Cupriavidus metallidurans CH34: one gene and its partner. Each later gene encodes a partner of the first gene's protein in a complex. Links are inferred from orthologs where the notes say so. Each region holds a gene or a part of one and is shown on either strand. Other genes may lie near its edges.

The links.
Region 2: the proteins of dapF (region 1) and RMET_RS15525 are in contact, whole or in part, in a solved structure (PDB 5YGU), measured with the Escherichia coli proteins. The link is inferred for Cupriavidus metallidurans CH34 from one-to-one orthologs.

The regions. Positions count from the first base shown.
Region 1 is NC_007973.1:151,137-162,049, reverse strand. What follows is about bases 2,819-5,557. They hold dapF (diaminopimelate epimerase), read left to right. Parts: upstream 2,819-3,624; coding sequence 3,625-4,491; downstream 4,492-5,557. Other genes in these bases: RMET_RS00770 (DUF3734 domain-containing protein), read right to left, coding at 5,381-5,557; RMET_RS00775 (polyphosphate kinase 2 family protein), read left to right, coding at 4,547-5,356; RMET_RS00785 (lipid A biosynthesis lauroyl acyltransferase), read left to right, coding at 2,819-3,610. Outside these bases: RMET_RS00800 (Kdo hydroxylase family protein), read right to left, coding at 1-234; metK (methionine adenosyltransferase), read right to left, coding at 377-1,540; RMET_RS00790 (lysophospholipid acyltransferase family protein), read left to right, coding at 1,800-2,720; more of RMET_RS00785, read left to right, coding at 2,717-2,818; more of RMET_RS00770, read right to left, coding at 5,558-6,709; pyrE (orotate phosphoribosyltransferase), read right to left, coding at 6,757-7,434; RMET_RS00760 (exodeoxyribonuclease III), read left to right, coding at 7,465-8,241; argC (N-acetyl-gamma-glutamyl-phosphate reductase), read left to right, coding at 8,467-9,414; RMET_RS00750 (M48 family metallopeptidase), read right to left, coding at 9,488-10,453; RMET_RS00745 (muropeptide transporter), read left to right, coding at 10,561-10,913. UniProt on the Escherichia coli protein: Involved in the succinylase branch of the L-lysine biosynthesis and in the biosynthesis of the pentapeptide incorporated in the peptidoglycan moiety. Catalyzes the stereoinversion of LL-2,6-diaminopimelate (L,L-DAP) to meso-diaminopimelate (meso-DAP).
Region 2 is NC_007973.1:3,356,745-3,367,787, forward strand. The notes cover bases 3,163-6,031. They hold RMET_RS15525 (RNA pyrophosphohydrolase), read left to right. Parts: upstream 3,163-4,168; coding sequence 4,169-4,894; downstream 4,895-6,031. Other genes in these bases: RMET_RS15520 (proline--tRNA ligase), read right to left, coding at 3,163-3,984; RMET_RS15530 (CNP1-like family protein), read left to right, coding at 4,887-5,492; proB (glutamate 5-kinase), read right to left, coding at 5,575-6,031. Outside these bases: RMET_RS15505 (trypsin-like serine protease), read right to left, coding at 1-314; RMET_RS15510 (2OG-Fe(II) oxygenase), read right to left, coding at 606-1,487; RMET_RS15515 (lytic transglycosylase domain-containing protein), read right to left, coding at 1,492-2,247; more of RMET_RS15520, read right to left, coding at 2,263-3,162; more of proB, read right to left, coding at 6,032-6,693; GTPase ObgE, read right to left, coding at 6,731-7,828; rpmA (50S ribosomal protein L27), read right to left, coding at 7,954-8,214; rplU (50S ribosomal protein L21), read right to left, coding at 8,266-8,577; RMET_RS33620 (hypothetical protein), read right to left, coding at 8,793-8,933; ispB (octaprenyl diphosphate synthase), read left to right, coding at 9,087-10,016; type IV-A pilus assembly ATPase PilB, read left to right, coding at 10,489-11,043. UniProt on the Escherichia coli protein: Master regulator of 5'-end-dependent mRNA decay.

The DNA of each region.
Region 1 (10,913 bases):
GCCGCGCACGGCACCTTCGTTGGCACGCAGGTTGATGTTCTTCGACTTGCCGTCCGAGTAGCGGCTATCGAGAAAACGCTCTTCTCCCGGCGCAAATCGGAAATGCAGGTTCGGGAAATACAGCACGGCGCCTTGTTCCAGTTCACGGCGCAGAGTCGCCTGCGTCTCCGGCGAGACTTCGGGCGACCAGTCGGTGTAGGGCTGAGTACGGATCAGATCCAGAGACATAGCCATTCCATTAAGTTCGGATTGGACCGGATTTTACCCCTACTGCGCCCGAGGTCTTGTGCAGCAAGATCAACAAAAAACCCCGCGCGCTCCCGAAGGACCGGCGGGGTCTTGATCCGGCAGAACGCCCGGACGCAGCAGCAGGCGCTTACAGGCCGGCGGCAGCGCGCAGAATCGCGGCCTTGTCAGTGGCTTCCCACGAGAACTCCGGCTCCTCGCGGCCGAAGTGGCCATAGGCGGCGGTCTTCTCGTAGATCGGACGCAGCAGGTCCAGCATCTGGACGATGCCCTTCGGGCGCAGGTCGAAATGCTCCTGAACCAGCGCGGCGATCTTCTCGTCGGAGATCTTGCCGGTGCCTTCGGTGTACACGGTCACGTTGATCGGGCGGGCCACGCCGATCGCGTAGCTGACCTGCACCTGGCACTGGCGCGCCAGGCCGGCGGCCACGACGTTCTTGGCCACGTAGCGGGCGGCGTAGGCGGCCGAACGGTCCACCTTCGACGGATCCTTGCCCGAGAACGCACCGCCACCGTGCGGCGAAGCGCCACCATAGGTATCGACGATGATCTTGCGGCCGGTCAGGCCGCAATCGCCTTGCGGGCCACCGATCACGAAACGGCCGGTCGGGTTCACCAGGTACTTGGTTTCCTTGAGCATCTCGGCCGGCAGCACCGGCTTGATGATCTCTTCGATCACGGCTTCACGGATCTGGGCCTGCGAGATGTCCGGCGCGTGCTGGGTCGACAGGACCACGGTATCCACGCTGTGCGGACGGCCGTCCACGTAGCGCACGGTCACCTGCGACTTGGCGTCGGGACGCAGCCAGGGCAGGCGGCCGTCACGGCGCAGCAGCGACTGGCGCTCCACCAGGCGGTGCGAGTAGTAGATCGGGAACGGCATCAGTTCCGGCGTTTCGTCGCAGGCATAGCCGAACATCAGGCCCTGGTCGCCAGCGCCCTGGTTCAGGTAGTCGTCCGACGCGCGGTCGACGCCCTGGGCGATGTCGGGCGATTGCTTGTCGTAGGCCACCAGCACGGCGCAGCCCTTGTAGTCGATGCCGTACTCGGTGTTGTCGTAACCGATGCGCTTGATGGTTTCGCGCGCGACCTGGATGTAGTCGACGTTGGCGGTCGTGGTGATTTCACCCGCCAGCACGACAAGTCCCGTATTGCAAAGCGTCTCGGCCGCCACGCGGGCGTACTTGTCCTGGGCAAGGATCGCGTCCAGGACAGCATCCGAAATCTGGTCGGCTACTTTATCGGGATGGCCTTCGGAGACAGATTCCGAAGTAAAGAGGAAATCGTTCGACACGATCTGGTTTCTCCAAGTTGGCTATTGCGTGCCAGCCTCGGGAAACGATGCGGCGACGCTTTAGCGGTATTTTCAAGCCCCTCGGGTAGAGCGGCATCGCCCCGCAAGTTGTCAGTTAACTCGGCGATGCAGGCTATTATACGCGCCTGCCGGCCTCGCTGCAGCGTGCCATGTTGGGTATGCCACAGGCGGCGGCCGACGCGAACCCGATATTGTTATTCTCGGCCGGCGCGCTGCCGAATTTAGCCCTGACGGCGTCATGACATTTATTTTCTGGCTGATTTCCCGCTTACCACTGCGCGCGCTCCACGCGATCGGCGGCGCCCTGGGACTGCTGGCGGCGCGGCTGCCAGGCCGCTATGGACGCAGACTGGAGGAGAACTTCCGCCACGCCTATCCGGATGTATCCGACGCCATGCTGGCGGAAGCCGCGCGCCATTCGGGCCGGCTGATCATGGAAATGCCGTACTTCTGGAGCCGCAAATCCATCACGGTCCGCACGGACAACTTCGACGATCATCTCTGGCCAGAACTGGCGCGCCTGGAGGCGGCCGGCAATGGCGTGATCGTCCTGACGCCGCATCTGGGCTGCTTCGAGGTGCTGCCCCAGTCGTACGCGCGCCTGCGCCGCGTCACCGCGATGTTCAAGCCGCCGCACCAGGCTTGGCTGCGCGAGTTCGTCGAACGGATGCGCAGCCGGCCCAACATGGCGATGGCCCCGGCCAATCCACGCGGCGTGCGGATGCTGGTCAAGGCCCTGAAGCGCGGCGAAGCTGTCGGCATCCTGCCTGATCAGGTGCCAAGCGGCGGCGAGGGCACCTGGGCGCCTTTCTTCGGCAAGCCAGCCTATTCGATGACGCTGGTGCACCGGTTGCAGCAACTGACGAAGGCCCCGGTGGTGATGGTCTATGCCGAACGCCTGCCGAAGGGCGCAGGCTATCGCGGCCACCTGCGCATCCTGAACGATGGCGGGATGCTGCCCGAAGATCCCGCTGCGGCGTCGGCCGTAATCAATGCAGCTATCGAAGACTTGATCACTATCGACCCGACCCAGTACCTGTGGGGGTATAACCGCTACAAGTGTCCGACCGGCACGGAATTGCCGCCGGACACGTTCGCCACCACACAGGCCACTACACGTGCCACTACACAGGCCACTACCAACAACAACATTCAATGAGCCGGATCTTCACGTGGCTCGGCATCGGTCTGCTGACGGTGCTGGGCAAACTCCCCTACCCGTTCGTGGCCCGCTTCGGCGAGGCGCTGGGCAGCATTCTGTTCATGATCCCAAATCCGCGCCGCGAAGTGGTGCGGGCCAACCTTCGGCTGTGCTTCCCGGACAAGACCGATGCGGAAATCGAGGCGATGTCGCGCGAGACCTACCGCAAGGTCTTCCGCAGCTTTGCCGAGGGCGGCATCTTCTGGACATGCAACGAGAAAAAGATGCGCCAGCTGGTGCAGATCAACGACCAGGGCAACCTGCCCTCGCTCGACGGCTCGCCCCATATCCTGGTGACACTGCACCTGTCCGGCCTGGAAGCTGGTGCGATTCGCCTGACGATGCACCTGCGCGACACCGTGGGCCGTTCGGGCGCCTCGCTCTACACGGTGCAGAAGAACGCGCTGTTCGATGACTTCCTGAAGGTCGCGCGCGGCCGCTTTGGCGCCAACATGATTTCGCGCAACGACAGCGTGCGCAACATCCTCCGCGTGCTGAAGAAAGGCGAGGCCCTGCAGCTGATCTCCGACATGGACTTCGGCGAGCGCGACTCCGAGTTCGTGCCGTTCTTCGGCGTGGAGGCGCTGACCCTGACATCGGTCTCCCGGCTGGCCCGGCTTGCGGGCGCCAAGGTCGTACCCATCTACACCGAGCAGTTGCCAGACTACAAGGGGTATGTACTGCACATCCTGCCGCCTTGGGACGACTACCCCGGCGAAAGCGTCACCGACGACACACGGCGCATGAACGCGTTCTTCGAGGATGCCATCCGTCCGCGCGTGCCCGACTACTACTGGGTGCACAAACGCTTCAAGCACCGCCCGCCCGGCGAACCTGACATCTACTGATTACAATTCCGGACATGAAACTCCAGTTCACCAAGATGCACGGCGCCGGCAACGATTTCATCGTGCTGGACGGCATTCACCAGAAGCTCGACCTGACCGACGCGCAATGGCGCGCGCTGGCGAATCGCCATTTCGGCATCGGCGCCGACCAGATCCTGATCGTTGAAAAATCCTCGCGCGACGATGTGGATTTCCGCTACCGGATCGTCAACGCGGACGGCGGCGAAGTCGAACACTGCGGCAACGGCGCCCGTTGCTTCGTCCGCTTCGTCACGGATCGTGGCATGACCGACAAGCAGTCGGTCCGCGTGGAAGTCATGAACGGCGTCATCACGCTGAAGCTGCAGGACGACGGTCAGGTGACCGTGGACATGGGTGAGCCCGAACTCACGCCCGCCCGCGTGCCATTCATCGCCGACGGCCTGCCGACGCGCGCCGAAGCCCAGGACACGCTCTATGGTCTCGAAGTCAACGGCCGCACCGAGTGGATCTCGCCCGTGTCGATGGGCAATCCGCACGCGGTGCAGATCGTGGACGACGTAGAGCAATTCCCGGTGCTTCAGGACGGCCCGGTCATCGAGCACCACAAGTCGTTCCCGAACCGGGTCAATGCCGGATTCATGCAGATCGTCGACCGCAATACGGTGCGGCTGCGCGTGTTCGAACGCGGCGCGGGCGAAACGCTGGCGTGCGGCACGGGCGCCTGCGCGGCCGTGGTGGCTGGCATCCGCCGCGGCTTGCTGGACTCTCCGGTCAAGGTGCACACCCACGGCGGCGACCTGACCATCGCGTGGCAAGGCGCTGGCCAGCCCGTGCAGATGACGGGCCCCGCGACGACCGTGTTCGAAGGCACTATTGACCTCTCCACGCTGCCTGCCTGACCATTGAGGCTCGCAGACACACGGGGCCGGCCCGGCCCCGTCTTCGGGAGCACCAATGAAGCTGGACGATTTCTGCATCACCTCGGGCAAGGGGTTCAAGCTTGCCGCCTTCGACCCGGAGAGCAAGCCGTTCTCCCTGGGGGAAAAGGACGCTGACGTTGCGCATGTTGCCGACCTGTCGGCACGACTCGATGCGGAGCAGGACATTTTCTACGCCGAGCACCGCCGCAAGCTGTTGTTCATCCTGCAGGGCATGGACACCAGCGGCAAGGACGGCACCGTGCGCTCGGTCTTCCGGAATTTCGACCCACTAGGCGTGCGTGTCGCCAGCTTCAAGGCCCCTACGGCAGAGGAACTGGCGCGCGACTATCTGTGGCGCGTGCACCTGCAGGTACCACGCCAGGGCGAGATCGCCATCTTCAACCGCAGCCACTATGAAGACGTGCTGATCACGCGCGTGCATGGCTGGATCGACGACGAGGAATGCGAGCGCCGCTTCCGCCAGATCCGCGCGTTCGAGGAGATGTTGACGGAGACCGGGACGACGATCATCAAGTGCTTCCTGCACATTTCGAAAGCCGAGCAGAAGCGGCGACTCGAAGACCGCATCGCCGATCCGCAGAAGCACTGGAAGTTCGACATGCAGGATCTGGCAGAGCGCAAGTACTGGAAGGAGTACCAGCAGAGCTACGAGGCCGCAATTGCCGCCACAGCCACGCCGGCGTGCCCCTGGTACATCGTGCCCGCCGACTCGAAAAGCCACCGCAACCTGATGGTCGCGGAGATCCTTGCGGACGTGTTCCACAAACTCAAGCCAAGCTATCCGCCGCCCAAACCCGAGCTGGCAAAGGTGGCCGTGGAATAAGCGACCGTGGAATAGGCGCCCGGATCAGTCGTTGCCGCCGTTGCCGCGATGCACGTCGTGGGTAACGAACGGGTGGTCCGGCCCCGGCATGGCCAGCCACTTCGGGTGCTTGAGCGTTTCGCGAATGTCCTCGAGGCCGCTGGCCCAATGCTCGTGCATCGTCAGCACGCCGAACTGGTAATCCTTCGCGCTGCCCTCGAACGACTTGTCACGATAGATCAGTTGAATCACGTTGCGCCGTGCGTCGCAGGCATGGTCCGCTGCCCGCTGATACCACGGGTCGTTGCGCTTTGACTGCGGCACCAGCGCCAGCACTTCGCCAAGCATCCGGCGATAGTTCTGCTGCTCGCGCATGTAGTCGGTGATGGCCCGCGTGCGGCTGGAGTACTGGATATCTTTCTGGCGCTCGACCACGTCCTGCAGATTGTGCGGCAGCCCGCCACGGGCGCTCCACAGGTCCACCTGGAAAATCAGCGCATCGCGTCGCGGCTGGGCGGTCAGCACCTCTTGCAAGGGCGTGTTCGATACGAGCCCGCCGTCCCAGTAGTACTCGCCATCGATCTCGATCGCCGGGAATCCCGGCGGCAGCGCGCCCGACGCCATGAAATGCTCGGGACGCAGCGTGGTGCGCGTGTTGTCGAAGTAGGCGAAGTTGCCCGTGTGGACGTTGACGGCGCCCACCGACACGCGCATCCCCTTCGGATGATTGATCCGGTCGAAATCGGCGAACCGCTCGAGCGTGGATTTCAAGGGCGCGGTGTCGTAGTAGCTGACCCGCGTGGGATCTTCGAAATGCGCCCAGAGGTCGGTCACCGCGCGCGGCGAGAAGAAGCCGCGTTGTCCCTCCACGATCGCACGCGCGGCGTTGAAGCTGTCGAACCAGATTCGCATCGGCTCGGGCCATGTCGGCGCGGAGTCGCTAAGCATCTCCAGCGGCAGCCCGGGCAACCACGGCTGGGCACAGATGTATTCCCAGAACGCGCGCAGTTGCGCCACGCGGGTCTCGGGAGGATTGCCGGCGATAACGGCCGCGTTGAGCGCGCCGATCGAGATGCCCGCGATCCAGTTGGGATGGATGCCCCCTTCGGCCAGCCCCTGGTAGACGCCGGCCTGATAGGAACCAAGCGCGCCACCGCCCTGCAGCACCAGCGCGCGGATCGCGTAGGCCTCGTGCGGCGGCCCGTCACCGGGCTCGACCGGCTGGCCGCAATGCTCGCTGAGCACCGAGCCACGCGCACTGGCGCCGCGTTTCGCCCGCTCCGGTGTGGCCGGTGACGATGAATCCTGCGGCGGACCACCCTGTTCGCCGATTTCCCTTTGGATCGCTTCCTTGTTTCGCCGCTTGACCGCCACGCCATGCTCCCAAAAAGAAACGGCCCCATCCGGGGCCGTGTTCGTTGTCAGACGCCGTACTTCTGACGATAGGCTGCCACAGCCTCCCGGGAGTTCCCGAGCGACGGGTCTTTCGACGCATCCAGATACGCCAGCAGGTCCTTGAGCGTGGCGATCGCGATCACCGGAATGCCGTACTCGCGCTGCACATCCTGCACCGCCGAATGCGTGCCGATGTTGTCGGCCGTGCCGCTCTTTTCCATGCGGTCCAGCGCGATCAGCACGGCGGCAGGCTCGGCGCCCGCGGCGCGAATCAGTTGCATCGACTCGCGCACCGAGGTACCGGCGGAGATCACGTCGTCAATGATCACGACCTTGCCCTGAAGCTTGGCGCCGACCAGTGTGCCGCCTTCGCCATGGTCCTTCGCTTCCTTGCGGTTGTAGGAGAAGCCGACGTCACGCCCCATACCGGCCAGCGCCACCGCCGTGGCGGAGGCCAGGGTGATGCCCTTGTAGGCCGGCCCGAACAGCACGTCGAACTGCACGCCCGATTCCAGCAGGGTCTTCGCGTAGAATTGCGCCACCTGGCCCAGCATCGCGCCCTGGTTGAACAAACCGGCGTTGAAGAAGTACGGCGACTTGCGGCCAGCCTTGGTCACGAACTCGCCGAAGGACAGCACGCCCGCGTCCAGTGCAAAGCGGATGAAGGACTGGCTAAGGTCGTCCGGCGTCGTCTGCTGCGTCATCTTTTCTCTCTGAATTCAAAATTTCCCGAGATGTTACGGATTATCAGCGCCAACCTCAACGGCATCCGCTCCGCCTCCAAGAAAGGCTTCTTCGAGTGGATGGGCAAGCAGGAAGCGGACATGGTCTGCGTTCAGGAACTCAAGGCCCAGGAAGCCGACATGACCGAGGCGTTCCTGGCGCCACACGGCTATCACGGCTACTTCCACTATGCCGAGAAAAAAGGCTACAGCGGCGTGGGCCTCTATACCCGCCACAAGCCGGAGCGCGTGATCATCGGCTTCGGCAATACGGAGTTCGATGCTGAGGGTCGCTACGTCGAAGTGCAGTATCCGCACCTCGCCGTGATCTCGGTCTACGTGCCTTCCGGCTCAAGCTCGGAGGAGCGCCAGCAGGCCAAGTTCCGCTTTATGGAAGCCTTCCTGCCGCACCTGCTGGAGCTGAAAGCCAGCGGCCGCGAGATCGTGCTGTGCGGTGACGTGAACATCGCCCACAAGGAAATCGACATCAAGAACTGGAAGGGCAACCTGAAAAACTCCGGTTTCCTGCCCGAAGAGCGCGCCTGGATCGGCGAACTGTTCGACAACCACGGCTATGTCGACGTATTCCGCCAGCTGGACCCGCGCCCCGAACAGTACACATGGTGGAGCAACCGCGGTCAGGCGTACGCGAAGAACGTGGGGTGGCGCATCGATTACCACCTGACCACGGCGAAAATCGCGGCTACCGCCAAGGCTACGTCGATCTACAAGGACGAGAAGTTCAGCGACCACGCCCCGCTGTCGATCGATTACGATTTTCCGTTGTGATGTGCGCATCCCCCGGCGCAACGCCGGGGGTGCCGTCCGCCTTCAGATGGCGCGCGTCTCATCGAACAGGTTCGGGTGACGGTCCAGCAGCTTCAGCAGCCTGATCGGATGGCTGCGGCCGCCGCTCTCGCGTAAACCCTGCACCAGACACCCAACCTCGCTACAATGCTGGTTCTCCGCCCCCAAGGACGCGAGACTTTTCGCATTTTTCAGAGTGAGTCCGCCATGGTTTTCAAAGTGTTCGTCGATGGTCAGGAAGGCACCACCGGTCTCCGGCTGCTTGACTATCTCTCGGGTCGCACCGATGTGGAACTGCTGCGCATTGCCGATGACAAGCGCAAGGACCCGCAGGAGCGAGCACGATTCCTGAACGCCTCGGACGTCTCTTTCCTGTGCCTGCCGGACGTGGCCTCGCGCGAGGCCGTGTCGCTGGTGACCAACCCCGACACCTGCGTGATCGACGCCAGCACGGCGTTCCGCACGGCTGACAACTGGGCCTACGGCCTGCCGGAACTGACCCGTGGCCAGCGCGAGAAGGTGCGCAGCAGCAAGCGCATCGCCGTGCCGGGCTGCCACGCCAGCGCGTTCGTGCTGGCCGTGCGTCCGCTGGTGGAAGCCGGCCTGATGCCTGCCGACTATCCGGCTTCGGCGTTCTCGCTGACCGGTTACAGCGGCGGCGGCAAGTCGATGATCGCGGAGTTCGAAGCCGGCGGAAATCCGAAGCTGATGAGCCCGCGTCCGTACGCGCTGGGTCTGGCGCACAAGCACCTGCCGGAAATGCGTGTGCAGACCGGCCTGTCGCAGGCGCCGATCTTCAACCCGATCGTCGGCAACTTCCTGAAGGGTCTGGCCGTGACGGTGCCGGTGTATCCGGGGCTGCTGTCGCGCAAGGCCGATGCGGAAGCCATCCTCGACATCTACCGCAAGCACTATGAAGGCGAGCAGTTCGTGCGCGTCCATCCGTTCAACAGCGACGCCAATCTGGACAACGGCTTCTTCGACGTCCAGGCGAACAACGACACCAACCGCGTGGACCTGTTCGTCTTCGGCAACGAAGAACGCCTGAACCTGGTGGCGCGCCTGGACAACCTCGGCAAGGGTGCGGCCGGTGCGGCCGTGCAATGCATGAACGTCCATATCGGCGCCGACGAAGCCACGGGGCTCGTTGCCTGAGGTCTCGCCCGCTTCAAAAGAAAAACCGGCTCGATCTGAGCCGGTTTTTTTTCGCCCGTCCGGGCCACCGCCGCTACTTTTTCAGCGGATGCTGGAGATCCTCGTCACCCGCGTCGACCGGCGCGTCGTGCAGGTCAGCCATATTGGCCTTGTAAGGCGGCAGCTTTTCCATCGGCATATTCATGGCCTTGGCATAGAGCGGCAGCACTTCATTCATATGCGCCTGAAGCACGGCGATCCGGCTGCGGCCGGACGGATGGGTCGAGGTGAACTCGTCGCCGGCCTTGAGCACTGCGCCCATCTTCTGCCAAAGCGTGATGGCCGCGCGGGGGTCATACCCGGCGCGCGCGGCGATATCCATGCCGATCAGGTCGGCTTCGGTCTCTTCCTGACGCGAAAAGCGCAGCGACAGCATCTTGGCATTGGAGCCGATATCCATATTGCCAAGGTTGCCGAAGCCGGTCAGTTGCGACACCACGTTTGCGCCCAGGTTCGAGATCTCGGCCTGCGCCGCGCGCTGGCGGGCGTGTTCTTCCAATGCGTGCGAGATCTCGTGGCCCATGACCATGGCCACTTCGTCGTCGGTCAGATTGAGCTCATCGAGCAGGCCGGAATAGACGGCCATCTTGCCACCCGGCATGCAGAAGGCGTTGACCTGCTTGGACCGGATCAGGTTGATTTCCCAGGCCCAGCGCCCGGCGCGCGGATTCCAGAGCACGGTCTGCGGCAGCAGCCGGATGCCGATCTCGCGCAGGCGCTTCACCTGCGGATCGTCTTCGTCGACCAGCGTGTGCTTGGCGATCGCTTCCTGCTTGACCTGTTCGTACTCGCGCGCCGCCTGCTGGTCGATCACCTCCATCGGCACGATGTCCCGCACCTTCGAATAGCGGCGATCAACCCGCACGCCATCGTCGGGCGCGGAAACCACGGCAACTCCCTGCGCCCGCGCGGGAAGCGGATGCGCGGCGCCCAGCGCGGCAGCCAGTACGAAGGCTGCGGCCACGGCCTGCTGGCGCAACCGGCACGATGTGTCGGACACGTTCGGGTTCAAGGCAGGGCTCGCTGGGTAGAAAATTTCGACTTGTTCGGGGGCGCGGAATTGGTGATGCAATAATACACAGCCAGCCGCGCGCCGTCCTCGCCATCATGACTTTTCAAGACTATCTCGACATCTTCCGCAATCGCCGCATCGGGGCCATGCTGACGCTCGGTTTTGCCTCCGGACTCCCCCTGGCGCTGACCTCGGGCACGCTGCAGGCGTGGATGACGGTCGAAGGGCTGGACATCAAGACGATCGGCTTTTTCTCGCTGGTCGGCCAGGCCTATATCTTCAAGTTCCTCTGGGCTCCGCTGATGGACCGCTTCACGCCGCCGCTACTGGGCCGTCGGCGCGGTTGGCTGCTGGTCACGCAGCTCGGGCTGGTGGGCAGCATCGCGGCGATGGCGTTTTGCCCACCCCACGAGGCACTGTGGGCGCTGGCCGCGCTGGCCACACTGGT
Region 2 (11,043 bases), 3.2 Mb from region 1 along the record:
AGTCCGGAGGCCATAACGCTGCCATCCCAGGCGCTGAACGTTAATCGTACTGGCGTTTCCGTTGCCGAATAGGGAACACAATGTGCGGCTGTCAGGATATGGGCCCAACCATTCTTGTTGCCGAGCCAGGTTGCCGTGCATCCATTGAGTTGCCCAACGGACAGCCAGGGCTTTGCAGTACTGTGCTTCTGTAGTTTTTCGTTAGCGGTTCGAATGGATGCGCCGACATTTCTCATATCGCCGCCATTTCGCTTGAAAGTATCTTCATCAATAACCACGGCATTAACCGCCGATGACAGCATCAATGCGACCAATGGTAATATCACCCTCATAAATCGACCTTTCGCAACAATATGATTGACAAACCCATACCATAGGCGATCACGCCATTAGGCGAACCATTTTTTGATTTATCGAAATAAATCCAAAATAGTTACCACATGGTTGTCACCCAAAGCGGGTCTTGCGATTTTATGAGAGTGATTTATTTAAAACATGAAGCCAGATCAATAATCATCGATCAGATATATCTGGCAATTCTACGAATTATAGGAAAATCATGAGCACGCAAAGGCGGGTAATTCAGCTACCGCACGAATGCAAGTTCAGCCCCTGCTGCGGTATGGATGCTCGCGCAGCCATTTAGTAGCGATCCATTTTTCGCCCGCCTCCACCGGCAATCCCGCGTGCAAGGTGCGCTCGTCGAGCGCGCCATCGGGCAGGCCGTAGCTGAACAGGACCGCATTGCCCTTCACCGGCGCCACCTCGAGGCCGATGCGCGGGAATGCCGTGGCACCACCAGAGGCCGGACTGTTCAGGTAGATCACCATCGTGGCAACGCGCTGCCCGCCCACGCGCAACTGGCGCGCTTCGCCGGGACGCTTGGGATTGAAGAAATCGAAATGCGGCTGATACTCGCCGCCGGGCTTGTAGTTGAGGACCTGAAAGCCTTCGCCGTGCTCGACGGGCCAGCCGGTCACGGCCGCGATACGCGCCTCGATGCGTTGCAGCAGCGCATGTTCGCCAACCTGGAACATCGCGCCCATGCTGGTACGCGCATCGATCAGGTTCTCGTCGCCAGTGTCCGGATTGACCACGGGAGAGCGCTGCAGGCGGTCGCGCGCCAGCGCCACGACGGCATCGCATTCGGCGTCATCGAGCAGGTTCTGCAGCAACAGGATGCGCGGCGAGTCCAGCCTGAACAGGATCGGCATCTCGCGATCCTTGTGGCGGAAGGCATTGCCACCGGTGACCGTTGGCGTTGCAGCGGCCTTCGCTACGGGCGCGGGCGCTGCCGCACTGGCAACGGCCGGAGGATGCCCTATTGCAGCGCTGACAGCATGGCGTGCGAACGCGGCGTCGTAGCCGGAGCGCAGCATCGACAGCACCAGCGACTCGGCATCGAAGCCTTGCGCGATATGGCGTGTCAGCCAGTGCTCCAACTCGGGCGAAGACGCACAGTACCCCGCGCGGGAATCGCGCTTCATGACTTCATGACGGATTGGCAAGACGTTGCGGCGAGAACGGATTGCGGGCGGGCGACTCCGGCGGCACCGCGCGTCGCACGGGTGCCGGGGTGACCGCGGCGGGATCCGGATCCCCCGCGATGGTCACGGTCGCCTCGGAATACTGCCAGCGCTTCCATGCCGCCAGCACCGCGTTTGGATACTCGGGGCGCCCGCGGCTGCCGTTGTAGCGACCCAGCGCCAGGAACAGGTCACCGTTCTCGCGATCGAGATAATGACGCAGGATCGTGCAGCCATAGCGCAGGTTGCTCTGCAGATGGAACAGCTTGCGCGTGTCGCCATCACCGATGCTGCGCACCCAGAACGGCATCACCTGCATCAGTCCGCGCGCATCGGCCGAACTGATCGCATATTTGCGGAAGTTGCTTTCCACCTGCACGAGCCCAAGCACTAGCGACGGCTCCAGGCCGGCGCGCTTGGATTCGTAGTAGACGGTTTCGATCAGCTCGACGCGTACCTGCGGCTCGGGAATCCGGGCTTCCAGCCGGCGCGACATCTCGCCGAGCCATTTCAGGTAGCCAAGGCGCTCCGACCCGGACGCGAAGGCCGGACGCACCGGCCTGTTGTCGGCGATCGCGGCCGCCAATGCCCCGCGCACGGAGTCGGCAAGCGCCTCCTCCTTCTGCGCGCCGGCATGGGCGTTCGCAATCAGCGTCGCGCACAGCAAACCGCCAGCCCAGGCGGACCAGCGGTTGCGCGTCGGCAGGTCGGGGATGCGCATGATCGAGGATGCGGATCAGGCAGCCAGCTGGCCGCGCACGTGCGCAACCACATCCGCCACCGCCACCGGGGTGGCCTGGGCGTCACGGCGGCCCTGGTACTCGACTTTGCCTTCCTTGAGGCCACGGTCACCCACCACCACACGGTGCGGCACGCCAATCAGTTCCCAGTCGGCAAACATCACGCCCGGGCGCTCGCCACGGTCGTCCAGAATCACGTCGACGCCCGCAGCCAGCAGCTCGGCGTGGATGCGATCGGCCTCGGCCTTGACGGCCTCGTTGCGATCGTAGCCAACCGGGCACACCACCACCGCGAACGGGGCGATCGCCGCCGGCCAGATGATGCCTCGCTCGTCATAGTTCTGCTCGATGGCGGCGCCCAGAATCCGCGTCACGCCGATGCCGTAGCAACCCATCTGCATCGGCTGCGTCTTGCCGTTCTCGTCCAGGAACGTGGCGTTCATCGACTCCGAATAGCGCGTGCCGAGCATGAACACGTGGCCCACTTCGATGCCACGGCAGATGTCAAGCGTGCCCTTGCCGTCCGGCGAGGCGTCGCCGGCCACCACGTTGCGAAGGTCCGCCACAGCCGGTTCCGGCAGGTCGCGGCCCCAGTTCACACCGGTGTAGTGGTAGTCGCGATCGTTGGCACCACAGCAGAAGTCGCTCATGTTGGCGACGGTACGATCCGCCACCACCTTGACCGGCTTCTTCGGACCGATCGGACCGAGGTAGCCCGGGGGCGAGCCGAAGGTATCGACGATTTCGGTCTCAGTCGCAAAGCGGAAGTCAGCCAGGCCCGGCACCTTCGACGCCTTCACCTCGTTCAGTTCGTGATCGCCACGGATCAGCAGCAGCCAGATCTGGGCCCCGGCGTCGCTGTCGGTGGCCAGCACGATCGACTTGACCGTGCGTTCCAGCGGGATGCCCAGGAATTCGGCGACGTGCTCGCACTTGGCCTTCTCGGGCGTCGAAGTTTTCTTCAATTCCTCGGCCGGCGCGGCACGCGTTGCCAGCAGCGGCAGCGCCTCGGCCGCTTCCATATTGGCGGCGTAGTCGGACGTCGGACAGTAAACGATGGCGTCCTCGCCGGTATCGGCGATCACGTGGAACTCGTGCGAGCCCGAACCGCCGATGGCGCCGTTGTCGGCCGCCACGGCGCGGAATTCCAGGCCAAAGCGCTGGAAGATGCGCACATACGCGTCGTACATGTTCTGGTACGACGCCTTCAGGCCGTCGATGTCACGGTCGAACGAATAGGCGTCCTTCATCGTGAACTCGCGGCCACGCATGATGCCGAAGCGCGGACGGCGCTCGTCGCGGAACTTGGTCTGGATCTGGTAGAAGTTGACCGGTAGTTGCTTGTAGCTGCGGATTTCGGTCCGGGCGATGTCCGTGACCACTTCCTCGGAAGTGGGCTGCACCGCGAAATCGCGCTCGTGCCGATCCTTCAGACGCAACAGCTCGGGCCCCATCTTGTCCCAGCGGCCAGTCTCCTGCCAGAGTTCGGCAGGCTGGATCACCGGCATCGACAGCTCCACGGCGCCAGCACGGTTCATTTCCTCGCGAACAATGTTCTCGACCTTGCGGATCACACGCAGGCCCACCGGCATGTAGTTATAGATGCCGGCGCCGAGCTTCTTGATCATGCCGGCCCGCATCATCAGTTTATGCGACACGATTTCCGCGTCGGCGGGGGCTTCCTTGAGGGTGGAAATGAAGAATTGCGAGGCTTTCATCCGTTGCTTTCTCGTAAGGCCGGGCGCCATCAGGCATCCCGACCGCGCCGCGATGCGGCATCCATTGGGCCGGACGCGCCGGAAACTGCCCTTCCGGTCGGGGAAAACCAGCACTCCCGCCATCAGGCCGACCCGCGCGCATCCTTTATAATCGTCGTAATTCTAAAGGATTCGAGGTGCAGTCATGCTCGATCGTGAAGGCTTTCGCCCGAACGTCGGCATCATCCTCATCAACGCACGCAACGAGGTATTCTGGGGCAAGCGAATCGGCGAACACTCCTGGCAGTTTCCGCAAGGTGGCATCAAGTACGGCGAAACGCCGGAACAGGCCATGTTCCGCGAACTGCACGAAGAGGTCGGCCTGCTTCCGGAGCATGTCAGGATCGTCGGTCGCACGCGTGACTGGTTGCGTTATGAGGTGCCGGACAAGTTCATCCGCCGCGAGATCCGCGGCCACTACAGGGGCCAGAAACAGATCTGGTTCCTGCTGCGCATGGTCTGCCGCGATTGCGACATCCACCTGCGCGCGACCGATCATCCTGAGTTCGACGCCTGGCGTTGGAGCCATTATTGGGTGCCGCTGGATGCCGTCATCGAGTTCAAGCGCGACGTCTACCAGATGGCGCTGACCGAGCTATCGCGCTTCCTGAACCGTGGACGCGTGCCGCTGAGCCCCTACGGCAACCATGGTAACCATGGCCACCACGGAGGCCCTGGCCGGCATGGCGACCAGGGACGGCCACCGAGGCCCGTGCCGCTTGAGGAGACCACCGTAACCGAGGTGAGCGTCTCGGTCACGGCATCGGTTACCATTCAGGCGACCGTGCAGGAAGCGGCACATAGCGATCTCGCGACCGCGCCCGTTTCGCCGGCCAGTCCGGCATCCACTCAACGGAGTTCCGATGATTAGTTTCAGCGGCCGGCACATTCGCGCCGGCCTGTTGCTGACAGCAGTCTGCCTGGCGCTGTCGGCCTGCAAGACCACCGACAAGGGCCTGCCCAAGGACGAGGAACAGGCGGCCGACACCCCGACTGGCGACGGCCAACCGGCCAGTTCCTGGCTCAACCCGTTCGCGGACAAGCCATTCAAGGAAGGGGCGACCACGCTGCCCGCTCTGCCGCGTGACGAAGATCTGATCCCGTTCTCGGTGAACGGCGGCAGTTCATTCCGCTTCGCGGTAGACCCCAAGTCGATCTCCGTGGGCGACGACAACGTGGTCCGATTCACGGTTGTTATCACGAGCAGTGGTGGCGGGCGCAACGTGACCTACGAAGGCATCCGTTGCGATGCGTTCGAGCGCAGGCTCTACGCCACCTTGCCCAAGGGCGCCACCGAGTGGGTGCCCAACCGGGGAGAGGACCGCGACATGTGGCGCCGCATGGAAACGGGTGTGCGCAATGCCTACTCTGCCACGCTGGCGACGGACTACTTCTGCGAAGGTCGCACCGTGGCGGGCAAGGCGGACAAGCTGATCCGCGACCTGAAGGCGTACGCGCCCAGCCGCTGAACGGTAGTCCGAGCATAAAAAAACGGCGGGGCCTTTGCGGGCCCCGCCGTTTTTCATGGGTTCGTGGGTAACTGTTTCACGCTCAGACCAGCACAAGGTTGTCGCGATGGATCAACTCGGGCTCGTTCAGATGGCCCAGCACCGACTCGATCTCCGATGACGGCTTGCGTGCGATCAGACGGGCTTCGGCGCTCGAATAGTTGGTGATGCCGCGCGCCACTTCCTTCCCCTCCGGGCTGGCGCACGCAATGACCTCGCCACGGGCGAACTCGCCCTGCACTTCCACTACGCCAATCGGCAGCAGCGACTTGCCACCGCTGGTGAGCTTCTCTACAGCGCCCGCGTCGATGATCACGCGGCCGCGCAACTGCAGGTGATCCGCCATCCACTGCTTGCGCGCCGTCAGACGACCGGTCGGCGCCAGCAGTTGCGTGCCGATGGCCTCGCCGGCAGCCAGCCTGCCCAGCACATCGGCCTCGCGACCCGAGGCGATCGTCGTATGAGCACCAGACTTCGCCGCCCGCTTGGCCGCCAGGATCTTGGTCAGCATGCCGCCTCGGCCAATAGACGAGCCCGCGCCACCGGCCATGGCCTCGAGTTCGGGCGTGCCAGCCAGCGCTTCATGGACGAACTCGGCATTCGGGTCCTTGCGCGGATCAGCGGTGTAGAGCCCACGCTGGTCGGTCAAGATCACCAATGCGTCGCCTTCGATCAAATTCGTCACCAGCGCGCCGAGCGTATCGTTGTCGCCGAACTTGATTTCGTCGGTGACGACCGTGTCGTTCTCGTTGATGATCGGCACCACGCCGAGGGACAGCAGCGTCAGCAGCGTGGAACGGGCATTCAGATAGCGCTCGCGATCGGCCAGGTCAGCGTGCGTCAGCAGCACCTGCGCGGTGCGGATGCCATATCGGCCGAACTGGCTTTCGTAGACCTGCGCCAAGCCCATCTGGCCCACCGCGGCAGCGGCCTGCAGTTCGTGGATTTCCTTCGGCCGGCGCGCCCAGCCCAGTCGCTGCATCCCTTCGGCAATCGCGCCTGAGCTAACCAGCACGACTTCCTTGCCCGTGCCACGCAGCTTGGCGATCTGAGCTGCCCAGCGCGCGATGGCATCGTGGTCGAGCCCCTTGCCGTCGTTGGTAACCAGACTCGAACCTACTTTGACGACAATGCGTTTTGCCTGGGCGATGACCGATTGCATGGCGGGTCCTGTCTCCGTGGTGCCTTGTTGTAGTGCGTTACGCTTTGCTGTCGTCTCGATCGACGTTATGCAGGCGGTCGTCGAGGCGGATATCGGGCTCGGCCAGCGCGGCAGCTTCCTCTGCCTTGAGCGCGGCGAGATGGTCCTTGATCGCGTAGACCAGCTCGCGGCAGCCCTCGCCGGTCAGGGCCGAGATATGGAACACCGGCCCCTTCCACTTGTAGCGCTTGACGAAATCCTTCACGCGCGCGGCACGTTCCTCTTCCGGAACCACGTCGAGCTTGTTCAGCACCAGCCAGCGCGGCTTGTCGTACAGCGTCTCGTCGTATTTCTTCAGTTCGTTGACGATGGCCTTGGCCTCGGCAACGGGATCGACATTCTCGTCGAACGGTGCGATGTCGACGATATGCAGCAGCAGCCCGGTACGTTGCAGGTGGCGCAGGAACTGATGTCCGAGACCGGCGCCTTCGGCGGCGCCTTCGATCAGGCCCGGAATGTCCGCCACGACGAACGACTGCTCATGGTCCACACGGACCACGCCGAGGTTCGGATGGAGCGTCGTGAACGGATAGTCGGCCACCTTCGGACGTGCATTCGACACGTGCGAGATAAACGTCGACTTGCCCGCGTTGGGCATGCCGAGCAGACCGACGTCCGCCAGCACCTTCAGTTCGAGCTTGAGCATGCGGCGCTCGCCCGGCTTGCCGTCGACCTGCTGGCGCGGCGCGCGGTTGGTACTCGACTTGAAGTGGAGGTTGCCCCAGCCGCCCATGCCGCCTTCGGCCAGACAGACCAGCTGGCCGTGCTCGGTCAGGTCGGCAATGACTTCGCCGGTGTCCATGTCGGAGATCAGCGTGCCCACCGGCATCCGCAACGTGACATCTTCACCCGCCGCGCCGTAGCAATCCGAGCCCCGGCCGTTTTCGCCGTTCCGCGCCACGTGCTTCTTGGCGTAGCGAAAGTCGATCAGCGTATTGATGTTGCGGTCGGCCTGTGCGAACACGCTGCCGCCACGGCCGCCGTCACCGCCATCGGGGCCACCGAAGGGCACAAATTTCTCGCGCCGAAACGAAGCGCTTCCGTTGCCGCCATTGCCGGCGATCGCTTCGATACGGGCTTCGTCAATGAACTTCATGTTGGTTTTCCGTGGTGGTTCGGGCTTGTCGCCGCCGGCCCTCGACGGGTCAGCGCCATTTTATCTTGGCAGAAAACAAAAAAGCCCCGCAGTCACTGCGGGGCCTTCGTGCTGCAAAGGCTGTATCAGGCCGCCGGAACGACGCTGACTTGCTGCTTCTTGGCAGCGCCCTTGACGGCGAACTGCACGTGGCCGTCCACCAGCGCGAACAGGGTGTGGTCCTTGCCGATACCCACGTTCTCGCCAGCGTGCACGCGCGTGCCGCGTTGACGAACGATGATGCCGCCGGCGTTGATGGCCTGGCCACCGAACACCTTCACGCCCAGACGCTTCGATTCCGAATCACGGCCGTTCCGCGTAGAACCGCCGCCTTTTTTCTGTGCCATGTCTTTACTCCTGTTGACCTATTGCGATTAAGCCTGTGTCCGAGCTGATGCTCAGGCAACGATGGCTTCGATGCGCAGTTCGGTGTAATTCTGACGATGGCCCTGACGCTTCTGGTAGTGCTTGCGACGGCGCATCTTGAAGATCTTCACCTTGTCGTGACGACCCTGGGCGATAACGGTAGCCTTGACGGAAGCCCCGCTCACCAGCGGCGTACCAAATTTGATTTGGTCGCCAGCGCCCACTGCGAGCACCTGGTCCAGCGTGATTTCTGCGCCAATGTCAGCCGGTATCTGTTCTACTTTCAGTTTTTCGCCAGCAGCAACCTTGTATTGCTTGCCGCCGGTTTTTACGACCGCGTACATTGTCGAACCTCTCGATGTTGAGTTGAAACGTTGAATGCTGCTCCGGGAGCCCCGGAACCGGCGCCGTTTCGTGCGCCGCAGACGGTGCGCGTGACAAACGCGACCGAAAGAACCGGTGATTATAAATCAGCCGCGAGAAAACTGCAAAGAAAACAATGAGATAGCCTGCCAGCGCGTCACCTGAGACGATCGCGGCACTTCCAGCGTCCGGACGATCAGGTCAGGTCGGCCAGCAGGTACCCGGCCAATGCCGCAAAAGCCACCCACCAGGCGGTGCGACGGACGGGACGACGGGATTCGCGTGACTTGTTCATGGCCGGATTATAGAAGCGTGACCACGCAGAAAATTGCGCCACGGCAACATCCCGTCCTGACAATCCCTTCCAGCTTGCTACCCACAACAGCCAAACGCACACCCGCATCGCATATAATCCTCGGGTTTTGCGCAACGGTGATTCATCTTGTCCCAGTCTTCCGCTACTGCCCTGCTTGCCCCGGTCGCTGCCGACATGCGCGCCGTTGACGCAGTCATCCGCCGGCGCCTGTCGTCGGAGGTGCCGCTGATCGAACAGATCGGCGAGTACATCATCGGGGCGGGCGGCAAACGTCTGCGCCCCGTCATCCTGCTGCTTTCCGCACGCGCGTTCGACTACGAAGGCCATCGCCACCACGAACTGGCCGCGGTGGTCGAGTTCATCCACACCGCCACGCTCCTGCATGACGACGTGGTCGACGAGTCGGAACTGCGCCGGGGCCGCGATACCGCCAATGCGGTGTTCGGCAACGCCGCCAGCGTCCTGGTGGGCGACTTCCTCTATTCGCGCGCCTTCCAGATGATGGTGGAAGCCGGCAGCATGCGCATCATGGAGATCCTCTCCAACGCCACCAACGTGATCGCCGAAGGCGAAGTGCTGCAACTGCTGAACATGCACGACCCCGAAGTCACGGTGGAGCGCTACCTGCAGGTCATCCGCTACAAGACCGCCAAGCTGTTCGAGGCATCGGCCCAACTGGGCGCGGTGCTCGCCGGCGCTGACGCGGAGATGGAAGAAGCGGCAGCGGAGTACGGCCGCCGGATTGGCACCGCGTTCCAGCTGATCGACGACATGCTCGACTACACGGCCAGCGCCGAGCAGATGGGCAAGAACGCGGGCGACGACCTGCGCGAAGGCAAGCCGACGCTGCCGCTGCTGCACCTGCTCGAACATGGCACAGCCCAGCAGCGCGAACTGGCGCGCGACGCCATCGTGCAAGGCGGCACCGAGCATTTCGATGCCGTGTTCTCGGCAATCCACGCCAGCGGCGCGCTCGATGTGACGTTCGCAGCCGCCCAGCGTGAAGCAGAGGCCGCGGAAAAGGCCGCCATGCAGTTCCCGGACTCGCCGCTCAAGCAGACGCTGATCGACCTGTGCGCGTTCTCGCTGCAACGGCAAAGCTGAGGGCGGCGCAAATCTTCTCGCCCCCTCTTCCCATCCGAAAGAAACGCTGCTAAACTTTTGTTCTTTGCTGCTGACAACGCAAGTTGCTGCGGCAAACCAGAAATCGGGGTGTAGCTTAGCCTGGTAGAGCGCTACGTTCGGGACGTAGAGGCCGGAGGTTCGAATCCTCTCACCCCGACCAGATTTCAAAAAAGCCGGATCCTCGCATGTGGATCCGGCTTTTTGCTTTGTGGTCTACCCCGGCCACAGCACCCTCCACTGCACCCTTTTTCGCGTCGATTCCCCCGCCCTGCGCAAGTAGGGTTGCGCCGCTGTCGTACAAACGCCAACGCGCGCGCAACCGAGCTTTACAAAAAGTGACCCCAGCGGCAAACTGCCCCGGTCCGGGACACATGCCCCCGCCGATCCCGCCGCAGTCAACCGCGCCGCCGTTCACCAGCCCGAACGCGCGCACCTTGCACAGTATTTCGCCATGACACTAGGCCTCGCGCTTGCCCAGAGCCGGCGGATCGCGCCGGCTCTGCTTGCCCAGTTGGAGCAATCGGCCCGGGAAAAGAAGACGCAGCTGATCGACGAGATCATTGGCAGCGGCACGATGTCCGCCCATGACGTCGCCGTGTTCGCCGCCGACAAGTACCAGCTCCCGCTGCTCGACCTCTCCGAATACAACCTCAGCCGCGTGCCGTCGGCACTCTCGGGCAACCGCGAGTTCCATGCGCACCGGCTCCTGCCGCTGGGCCGTCGGGAAAACCGCCTGATCGTGGCGATGTCCGATCCGGCCAACCAGGCCGGCGTCGACGTGATCCGCCAGAAGTTCAGCCTGCCAGTGGAAACAGTCGTCGTCGAACACGACAAGCTGATGAAGCATGTCCGATCTGCCGGCGAGGCACTTGGCACGCTCAAGAACGCCCTGCCGACGCCCACGGCGCAGAAGATGATCGAGTATGACCCGGTGGCCGCCGCGAGCGCGCGCAAGGTCCCCGGCGCCAACGACATCGACGACGCGCCGGTAGTGCGCTTCCTGCAG